2 regions of the Anaerobacillus sp. QJM3NY_17 genome follow, and region 2 is predicted to be linked to the other one. Evidence: a T-box and tRNA genes for the amino acid it is inferred to sense, from the RefSeq annotation. Region 2 holds a T-box; the other holds one or more tRNA genes.
The links. The T-box of region 2 lies ahead of AC0VYV_RS04765 (tryptophan--tRNA ligase). A T-box ahead of a tRNA ligase gene usually reads a tRNA of that ligase, here a tRNA-Trp.
Positions count from the first base shown of each region.

Region 1: it encodes a tRNA-Trp, which carries the amino acid that the T-box ahead of AC0VYV_RS04765 (tryptophan--tRNA ligase) is inferred to sense. The anticodon was not compared.

Region 1 is NZ_CM149685.1:499,365-503,716, forward strand. Features, by position in the region: rRNA gene AC0VYV_RS02690 (23S ribosomal RNA) at 1-1,087, shown strand, start outside; rRNA gene rrf (5S ribosomal RNA) at 1,334-1,450, shown strand; tRNA gene AC0VYV_RS02700 (tRNA-Asn) at 1,460-1,534, shown strand; tRNA gene AC0VYV_RS02705 (tRNA-Ser) at 1,536-1,627, shown strand; tRNA gene AC0VYV_RS02710 (tRNA-Glu) at 1,651-1,725, shown strand; tRNA gene AC0VYV_RS02715 (tRNA-Val) at 1,748-1,823, shown strand; tRNA gene AC0VYV_RS02720 (tRNA-Asp) at 1,832-1,907, shown strand; tRNA gene AC0VYV_RS02725 (tRNA-Met) at 2,066-2,142, shown strand; tRNA gene AC0VYV_RS02730 (tRNA-Phe) at 2,159-2,234, shown strand; tRNA gene AC0VYV_RS02735 (tRNA-Thr) at 2,239-2,314, shown strand; tRNA gene AC0VYV_RS02740 (tRNA-Tyr) at 2,385-2,469, shown strand; tRNA gene AC0VYV_RS02745 (tRNA-Trp) at 2,477-2,550, shown strand; tRNA gene AC0VYV_RS02750 (tRNA-His) at 2,567-2,642, shown strand; tRNA gene AC0VYV_RS02755 (tRNA-Gln) at 2,647-2,721, shown strand; tRNA gene AC0VYV_RS02760 (tRNA-Gly) at 2,730-2,804, shown strand; tRNA gene AC0VYV_RS02765 (tRNA-Cys) at 2,814-2,888, shown strand; tRNA gene AC0VYV_RS02770 (tRNA-Leu) at 2,916-3,005, shown strand; tRNA gene AC0VYV_RS02775 (tRNA-Leu) at 3,040-3,124, shown strand; gene AC0VYV_RS02780 (DsbA family oxidoreductase) at 3,312-4,013, shown strand; gene yvfG (protein YvfG) at 4,053-4,274, opposite strand.
Region 2 is NZ_CM149685.1:874,845-879,196, forward strand. Features, by position in the region: gene AC0VYV_RS04750 (ArsR/SmtB family transcription factor) at 1-178, opposite strand, end outside; gene AC0VYV_RS04755 (YjcZ family sporulation protein) at 446-541, shown strand; gene desB (Delta(10) desaturase DesB) at 672-1,724, opposite strand; T-box leader at 1,888-2,134, shown strand; gene AC0VYV_RS04765 (tryptophan--tRNA ligase) at 2,181-3,179, shown strand; gene AC0VYV_RS04770 (EAL domain-containing protein) at 3,266-4,352, shown strand, end outside.

The DNA.
Region 1 (4,352 bases), 380 kb from region 2:
TATAGGGGCTGACACCTGCCCGGTGCTGGAAGGTTAAGAGGAGGGGTTATCCCTTACGGGAGAAGCTCTGAATCGAAGCCCCAGTAAACGGCGGCCGTAACTATAACGGTCCTAAGGTAGCGAAATTCCTTGTCGGGTAAGTTCCGACCCGCACGAAAGGTGCAACGACTTGGATACTGTCTCAACGAGAGACCCGGTGAAATTATAGTACCTGTGAAGATGCAGGTTACCCGCGACAGGACGGAAAGACCCCATGGAGCTTTACTGTAGCCTGATATTGGATTTTGGTACAGCTTGTACAGGATAGGTAGGAGCCATAGAAGTCGGACCGCCAGGTTCGATGGAGGCGTCGGTGGGATACTACCCTGGCTGTACTGACATTCTAACCCAGCACCGTGATCCGGTGCGGAGACAGTGTCAGGTGGGCAGTTTGACTGGGGCGGTCGCCTCCTAAAGTGTAACGGAGGCGCCCAAAGGTTCCCTCAGAATGGTTGGAAATCATTCGCAGAGTGTAAAGGCACAAGGGAGCTTGACTGCGAGACCTACAAGTCGAGCAGGGACGAAAGTCGGGCTTAGTGATCCGGTGGTTCCGCATGGAAGGGCCATCGCTCAACGGATAAAAGCTACCCTGGGGATAACAGGCTTATCTCCCCCAAGAGTCCACATCGACGGGGAGGTTTGGCACCTCGATGTCGGCTCATCGCATCCTGGGGCTGAAGTAGGTCCCAAGGGTTGGGCTGTTCGCCCATTAAAGCGGTACGCGAGCTGGGTTCAGAACGTCGTGAGACAGTTCGGTCCCTATCCGTCGCGGGCGCAGGAAATTTGAGAGGAGCTGTCCTTAGTACGAGAGGACCGGGATGGACACACCGCTGGTGTACCAGTTGTTCCGCCAGGAGCATAGCTGGGTAGCTACGTGTGGAAGGGATAAGTGCTGAAAGCATCTAAGCATGAAGCCCCCCTCGAGATGAGATTTCCCACAGCATGAAGCTGGTAAGATCCCTTAGAGATGATGAGGTAGATAGGTTCGGGGTGGAAGCGTGGCAACACGTGGAGCTGACGAATACTAATCGATCGAGGGCTTAACCTAAAAACGAAAAGCGAAGTAAGCCGTTTAAATCCGACAACCGTTGGAGGCTTTTGAGTCAGACGCGCTTTATGCGTCAGAATCAAAAGGTGAAACGATCGAGGATTTGGCTTATGTAGCTGGACATATTGGAAAGTTGTGCGTGCTATCTAGTTTTCAGGGAATAAAATTTTCCTTGAAAAACATGATGGAATATAGTATGATATATTTTGTCGCTGGTAAATCACGAAAGTGAAATCCAGTCCTTAGTCTGGTAATGATGGCGAAGAGGTCACACCCGTTCCCATGCCGAACACGGAAGTTAAGCTCTTCAGCGCCGATGGTAGTTGGGGGATCTCCCCCTGCAAGAGTAGGACGTTGCCAGGCTGATATTATTCCACAGTAGCTCAGTGGTAGAGCTATCGGCTGTTAACCGATCGGTCGTAGGTTCGAATCCTACCTGTGGAGCCATGGAGAGCTGTCCGAGTGGCCGAAGGAGCACGATTGGAAATCGTGTAGACGGTCAAAGCCGTCTCGAGGGTTCGAATCCCTCGCTCTCCGCCACTAGCATACATAATAGCAGCAAGGGCCCGTTGGTCAAGCGGTTAAGACACCGCCCTTTCACGGCGGTAACACGGGTTCGAATCCCGTACGGGTCACCATTATATATCATTTCTACTTTGTGGAGGATTAGCTCAGCTGGGAGAGCATCTGCCTTACAAGCAGAGGGTCGGCGGTTCGAGCCCGTCATCCTCCACCATTATCTAAGGTCCCGTGGTGTAGCGGTTAACATGCCTGCCTGTCACGCAGGAGATCGCGAGTTCGATTCTCGTCGGGACCGCCATTTATATTTTAACATTATCGCGGGGTGGAGCAACAAGCGATACTTCCTTGAAACAGCAACGAGTTGTTTCGACGGATACGCTTCGAAGCATAACCTTGTAGAGAAAGAAACAGTGCACAGCGTAATGAGCAGGTGCAGCATAATTACATTCACATTATCGCGGGGTGGAGCAGTTCGGTAGCTCGTTGGGCTCATAACCCAAAGGTCGCAGGTTCAAATCCTGCCCCCGCAACCAATTATATTTTAAACATGGCTCTGTAGCTCAGTCGGTAGAGCAGTGGACTGAAAATCCACGTGTCGGCGGTTCGATTCCGTCCGGAGCCACCATGTTGCCGGTCTAGCTCAATTGGTAGAGCAACTGACTTGTAATCAGTAGGTTGGGGGTTCAAGTCCTCTGGCCGGCACCATTTTCTCGAAATGAGATCAAATTCCATTGCACTTTCATAAAATGTGTATTACAATGGTAATTGTCAATTTGGAGGGGTAGCGAAGTGGCTAAACGCGGCGGACTGTAAATCCGCTCCCTCAGGGTTCGGCGGTTCGAATCCGTCCCCCTCCACCATCTTGATAGGGGTATAGTTTAAAGGTAGAACAGAGGTCTCCAAAACCTCCGGTGTGGGTTCGAGTCCTACTACCCCTGCCAATTTTAAATTTTTATGGCGGTTGTGGCGAAGTGGTTAACGCACCGGATTGTGATTCCGGCATTCGTGGGTTCAATTCCCATCAGCCGCCCCATTTTTGGGCTATAGCCAAGCGGTAAGGCAACGGATTTTGATTCCGTCATGCGCTGGTTCGAATCCAGCTAGCCCAGCCATTTTTGTTGCGGAAGTAGTTCAGTGGTAGAACATCACCTTGCCAAGGTGGGGGTCGCGGGTTCGAATCCCGTCTTCCGCTCCATTTTAAAAAGGCGGCATAGCCAAGTGGTAAGGCACGGGTCTGCAAAACCCTTACGCCCCGGTTCAAATCCGGGTGCCGCCTCCAATCTTAATATTTTTTCTTAAAAGTCCTGCCGGAGTGGCGGAATTGGCAGACGCACAGGACTTAAAATCCTGCGGAGGGTGTACCTCCGTGCCGGTTCGAGCCCGGCCTCCGGCACCACTTATTTTTCTGCCTGAATTGAATATGGTATTTTGCCGGTGTGGCGGAATTGGCAGACGCGCACGACTCAAAATCGTGTTCCGAGAGGAGTGTCGGTTCGAACCCGACCACCGGTACCATTACATACGTTATTACAAGACTTCAACGTTCTCGTTGAGGTCTTTTTTGTATTCTTTTTAATTCCTTGTCTTATTTGATATCACTAGTTTTCAATGACTCACTGAGCAAATTCCTGCTCATTTAAAAGTAGAGGTGATAAAATACAAGTATAAGATAGATAAAACAATTTACTGAAAGAGTGATTCGATGAGAATTGAAGTATGGTCCGATTTCGTTTGTCCATTTTGTTATATAGGAAAAAGACGTCTTGAAAGTGCGCTTCAGGCTTTTCCACAGCGTGATCAAGTAGAAGTTGTCTTTAAAAGCTTTGAACTTGATCCTAATGCGAAAGAATCGGATGGGGAAAGCATGGCTGAGCTTCTAGCAGCGAAATACAATGTCAGTCTAGAACAAGCTCAGGCTATGTGTGAGAATATGAGGCAGCAAGCTGCTGGAGAAAACCTAACGTATGATTTCGATAAAATGATTCCAACGAATTCATTTGATGCTCATCGTCTTGTTCACTATGCGACAGAGCATGGTAAAAGTAATGAAATGTCAGAACGTCTCTTTTATGCCTTCTTTACCGAATCGAAAAATATTGGTGATCATGAAACGCTTGCATCACTTGGTGAAGAACTTGGGCTAGACGCTGCGGATATAAAACGTATGCTAGGGACTGAAGAATTTACGAAAGAAGTTCGCAACGATGAAGCTATGGGAAGTCAGCTTGGCATTCAGGGCGTACCGTTCTTTGTATTTGACGGTAAATATGCCGTGTCAGGTGCTCAGCCTGTTGAAATGTTTGAACAGGCCGTTGAGAAGGCCTGGGGAGAAGGAAATAAGCTTGAAGTAGTTGGTGGCAATGCAGAAGCGTGTTCTGCTGACTCTTGTGATCTTCCTAAATAAAACGTAAGAAAGCTCTCTTATTGTAAAGAGAGCTTTTTCTTATGCGTCTGTATTTTCTTGTTTAATCGTTTTGTAAGCTGAATCAAGGTTGCGAATGCGACGAACTATTTCTGAGTTTTTGTTAAGGTTGTCATAGATCATTGATGAAACAACTGATCGATAATAGCTATTCATTGCTTCTAATTTTGAAAATACATCACGATTCTTTTGTATGTATTGGCGAAAATTTTCTTCGAAAAATGGTGTTGAGAATGGTTCCATATGATTTCTCCTTTCTGTCTGTCATTCTGATTATAGGGTGATCGTCATCAGGACGTCAAACGGATTATGAAGAGTAAA
Region 2 (4,352 bases):
CTCTCAATTTTCTTAGGTGCTGACTGATAGAAGGTTGGCTCATTTGCAATACTTCTACAAACTCACAGACGCAGCATTCACCATCTTTTAAAAGGCCCACTATCGTTAAACGCGTTTTATCGCCAAGTAATTTAAGGACAGAAGCAGCCTGATCGATTTCAATCATAGTGTTCTCCATTTCTTCACCTCCACAAATCATTATATAAGCATATACTTATATAATCAAGCAGATTTAAAATGTTGAGAAATTTAGAAAACGGAGCAAGAGTCATTGGTAAACGTTGCTTCGAAATTCTTGTTCGATTAGCATTCTTTCTTGTAGGCAACTGCCTTATGCTTAACAATATGGTTAGAAAAGTAACGATAAAACTAAACGAATGCCCATCCATTCAATAGGAAGCTGCATAGTATGAAGTAATCCAAGATGGAAAGGAGGTCATACTCCATGGGATACGGTTACGGCAGTGGGTTTGCTCTAATTGTAGTGCTGTTTATTCTCCTTATCATCGTAGGTGCAGCTTTTGTTGGAGGAGGCTACTAATTCTCGGAACATAAGCTGTATTCAGCAGGGAATTCCTGTTGAAGGAGCACGGGTTGAATAATAAATGCGCAAGAAGGCTGATTACCTTTAAATCAGCCTTTTCTTGTATAGAAAGATTGAACAAGCTCCTTCAATCTGTTGTCTTTTTTTGGAGTATGGATTTTGGGTATAGCTTGTTACCTAATGAACCGTATGTCTCACTCGTTCTGGGATCAATTAAATTTGTCTGTTCATGATAAACTCGAGGCGTATGCCAGAGAGTGATTAGGGCTCTTGTCATTGGCATCTCGTGGTATCGTTCTGGCCACATTGTTTTAATATGCTCTTTCACAAGTGGATAATATTTCGGATTCATCCCTGGAAACAGATGATGCTCTGTGTGATACGAGAAGTTGAAATGTAGGATGTCCACTATTTTTGGTACTGTAACGGTGAGACTGTTCGCAAGCGGATCATTGATAGGTGTTAATGGATTTAATCTGTGATTTGTTGAGATATAAGCCATTACGATAAAGTTTGCGATGAGAAGTGGAATGAAATAAGCAAATATCCAATTCCTTATTCCGATCACGAAGATAAGACTGATCCATGTTACCCAGGGCAAAATCATTTGTAGAAAAACGTCACGTTGCTTTTTTGGCGCAAATTCTTTTACATAAGTAAAAAACATTTTAATCGAATGGGCGGTAAATTGAACCGTTAATGAAATAAAAGCAAAGAACGAACGGATAAATAACGGGAGTCCGTAAATCCATTTGAACATTTTCATTCTCGAAATACGTTCTAGGGTTGGCCATGCATCTGGATCATTAGCATCATGCTGAGTATGTACATGGTGATTTAGGTTGTGCCATTTTCTCCAAAGTTTTGGGCCAGTACTTAATGGCCAAAACGCAATCGCGCCTAGAATATCACGTAGCAAGGCATTTCTTACAACTGTTCCATGTAGAATTTCATGGCCAAGAAAACCAAGTCCGGCAAAGCAAGCGCCTATCATAAATGAAAAGACAAGTGCTATGAGGGTAGGTAAAGGATTGGAGGCAATGATTAAGAAACAGGTCAATGTGATGACGAGATATGTAAATCCCCCGAAGAGTCGTACTGGAACAGGCTTAAAAGCTTCAGGTGGAAGGTGTTTCTTAATCCGAGCAGCATACCAGCTGAATGAGTGTAGATCGTTCATCATAATCTCCTTTCGAAATGCGAGAATGCTATAGAGCAACTGTTATTTAAGTGTAGAAATAAGCATATAAGTCAATCATGTACCTGAGTAAGAAGAAATATTCAAATGAAAATCAGGAAATGTATTGATTTCAAATAAGCGTCACGATAGAATAAGAAAAAATAACTAGGCAATGAAGAAGAAGAGTAGTCTTGAGCGGCACTTTAGAGAGCTGGTGGTAGGTGAAAACCAGTGTGCGCAACAGATGAATGGGCTTCTGAGCTACCGAACTGAACAGTAAAGTAGGATTCGGCGGAACGTCTTACCGATACAAGAGACACCTTATTGAAATAGGTTTCATTCTGTAAGGGGTAAGCGCGTTTACGTTTGTAAACGAATAAAGGTGGCACCACGGGTCTCTCGTCCTTTTTAGAGGATGAGGGGCTTTTTGTGTTGTCTAAAATGATGGAGGGACATATGAAAAAGACGATCTTAACAGGTATTAAGCCGACTGGAAGAGTTCATTTAGGCAATTACATTGGAGCGATTAAACCAGCTTTAAAACAAGCGATGAATGAGGAACTTGACCCTGTTTATTTTGTCGCAGATTACCACGGATTGACGAAAATTCGAGATCAGCAGCAGATGGAAGAATTATCGTACGGGATTGCAGCTACGTGGCTTGCACTTGGACTTGATCCAACAAAGGTGATTCTCTATCGTCAATCGGATGTACCAGAAATCTTTGAATTATCGTGGATTTTGGCTTGTTTTAGCCCTAAAGGATTAATGAATCGGGCGCATGCCTACAAAGCAATTGTGGAGAAAAATCGTGAGGGAGATCGCGAAGAGGATGAAGGGGTGAATATGGGGTTATTCACTTATCCCATTTTAATGGCGTCTGATATTCTAATGTTTCAAACCGATTTCGTCCCTGTAGGCAAAGACCAGATTCAGCATGTGGAAATCGCAAGGGATATAGCCGCTGCTTTTAATTTTCAATTTGGAGAAACGTTCACGTTGCCAAGCTATATTGTCGATAAAAACACGTCCGTACTTCCTGGGCTTGATGGTAGGAAAATGAGTAAAAGCTATCACAATACGATTTCATTGTTTGAAGAGCCAGATAAGCTTAAAAAGTTAGTTAATCGTATTACAACGGATTCTTCTGACCCAACAGAACCAAAGGATCCGGATACATCAACGGTATTTGCACTTTATAAAGAATTTGCTAGTGATGCCGAAACGATTGAAATGAGGAAAAAATTCAAAGAAGGGATCGGATGGGGAGAAGCGAAAAAAGAACTTTTTCATGTTATGGATGATTTCTTAGCTGAACCTCGAGAGAAGTACCGTTACTATATGGCTCATAGAGATGAGCTTGACCAAATTCTTGAAGAGGGAGCAAGGAAAGCAAGAGCTAAAGCGCAGCCGTTCTTGAAAGATGTGAAAAGCAAGCTAGGCATTCGACGATAGCAAGCTAGAAAACTTAACGTATTGTTCCTATATGCCGATAAAGATCATATATAGATTTCTTATGATAACTTCGGAGGCACAACACTATGATTGAAATGATAGGAGAATATAATTGGTGGATCGTCTTACTGTCAGTAGTCATCGCGGTCTTTGCTTCATATAGTGCGCTAGATCTCGCAGGTAGAGTTTCTTATTCGAAAGGGATTCGCAAATGGGTATGGGTCATTGGTGGGGCTGGCGCAATGGGAGTTGGAATATGGTCGATGCACTTTATAGGCATGCTTGCTTTTTCAATGTCGATGCCAATGACCTATGATGTTCCCCTTGTTGCTCTATCTACTTGCGCGTCTTTCTTTGGATCTTTCATTGCTCTTGTCGCAGTTGGAGGGAAGGAGCTAACGATTAAAAGGTTAGTTGTTGGAACGATCTTTATGTCTGGGGCTATTATCGCTATGCATTATATAGGTATGGAAGCGATGGAAAATGTTAAGATCGTTTACAATGATTGGTTGCTCGTTCTTTCAACACTTATCGCTATGTGTGCTTCATTTACAGCGCTAAAACTAGCCTTTACCCTTTCTAGATCCCAAAAATACCGTCACTTAATTTTACTAAAGATAGGCAGTGCGGGAATCATGGGAATTGCTATTGCGGGGATGCATTACGTTGGACTTGAAGCTGCGACCTTCTATATGTCTAAAGTACATCATCAACCAGTTGTAGAAGGATTAGACACGTCCGCTCTTTCCATTGCTATTGCCGTCGGTACGTTGTGCGTTCAAACGATTTTGATTTTTGGTGTTGTGACTGAACGGAAATTGATTAAGCAGTCAATTGAGATGAAGGGTAATGACTATCGTTTACGATCACTGCTTACATATAGCATTGATGCGATCCTCACTTTGACAGTAGATGGAAAAATCCGTTCGCTCAATCCGGCAGGTGAAAAACTATTCCGTGTGAAAAAAGATGAATTAAGTCATGTAAATCCAATGGATTTTTTCGAAAGTGAAGAATTAGAGAGAGTGAGTCACTATTTTCTTTCGGTGCATGACACAAGGCAGGCTGTCAGTTTCAATACGAAGGTCTTTACGTTTGACGGAGGGATAAACGATTTAAATGTGACGTTCGTTCCCATTTATTTAAATGATCGTCTTGATCGGATCTATGCTA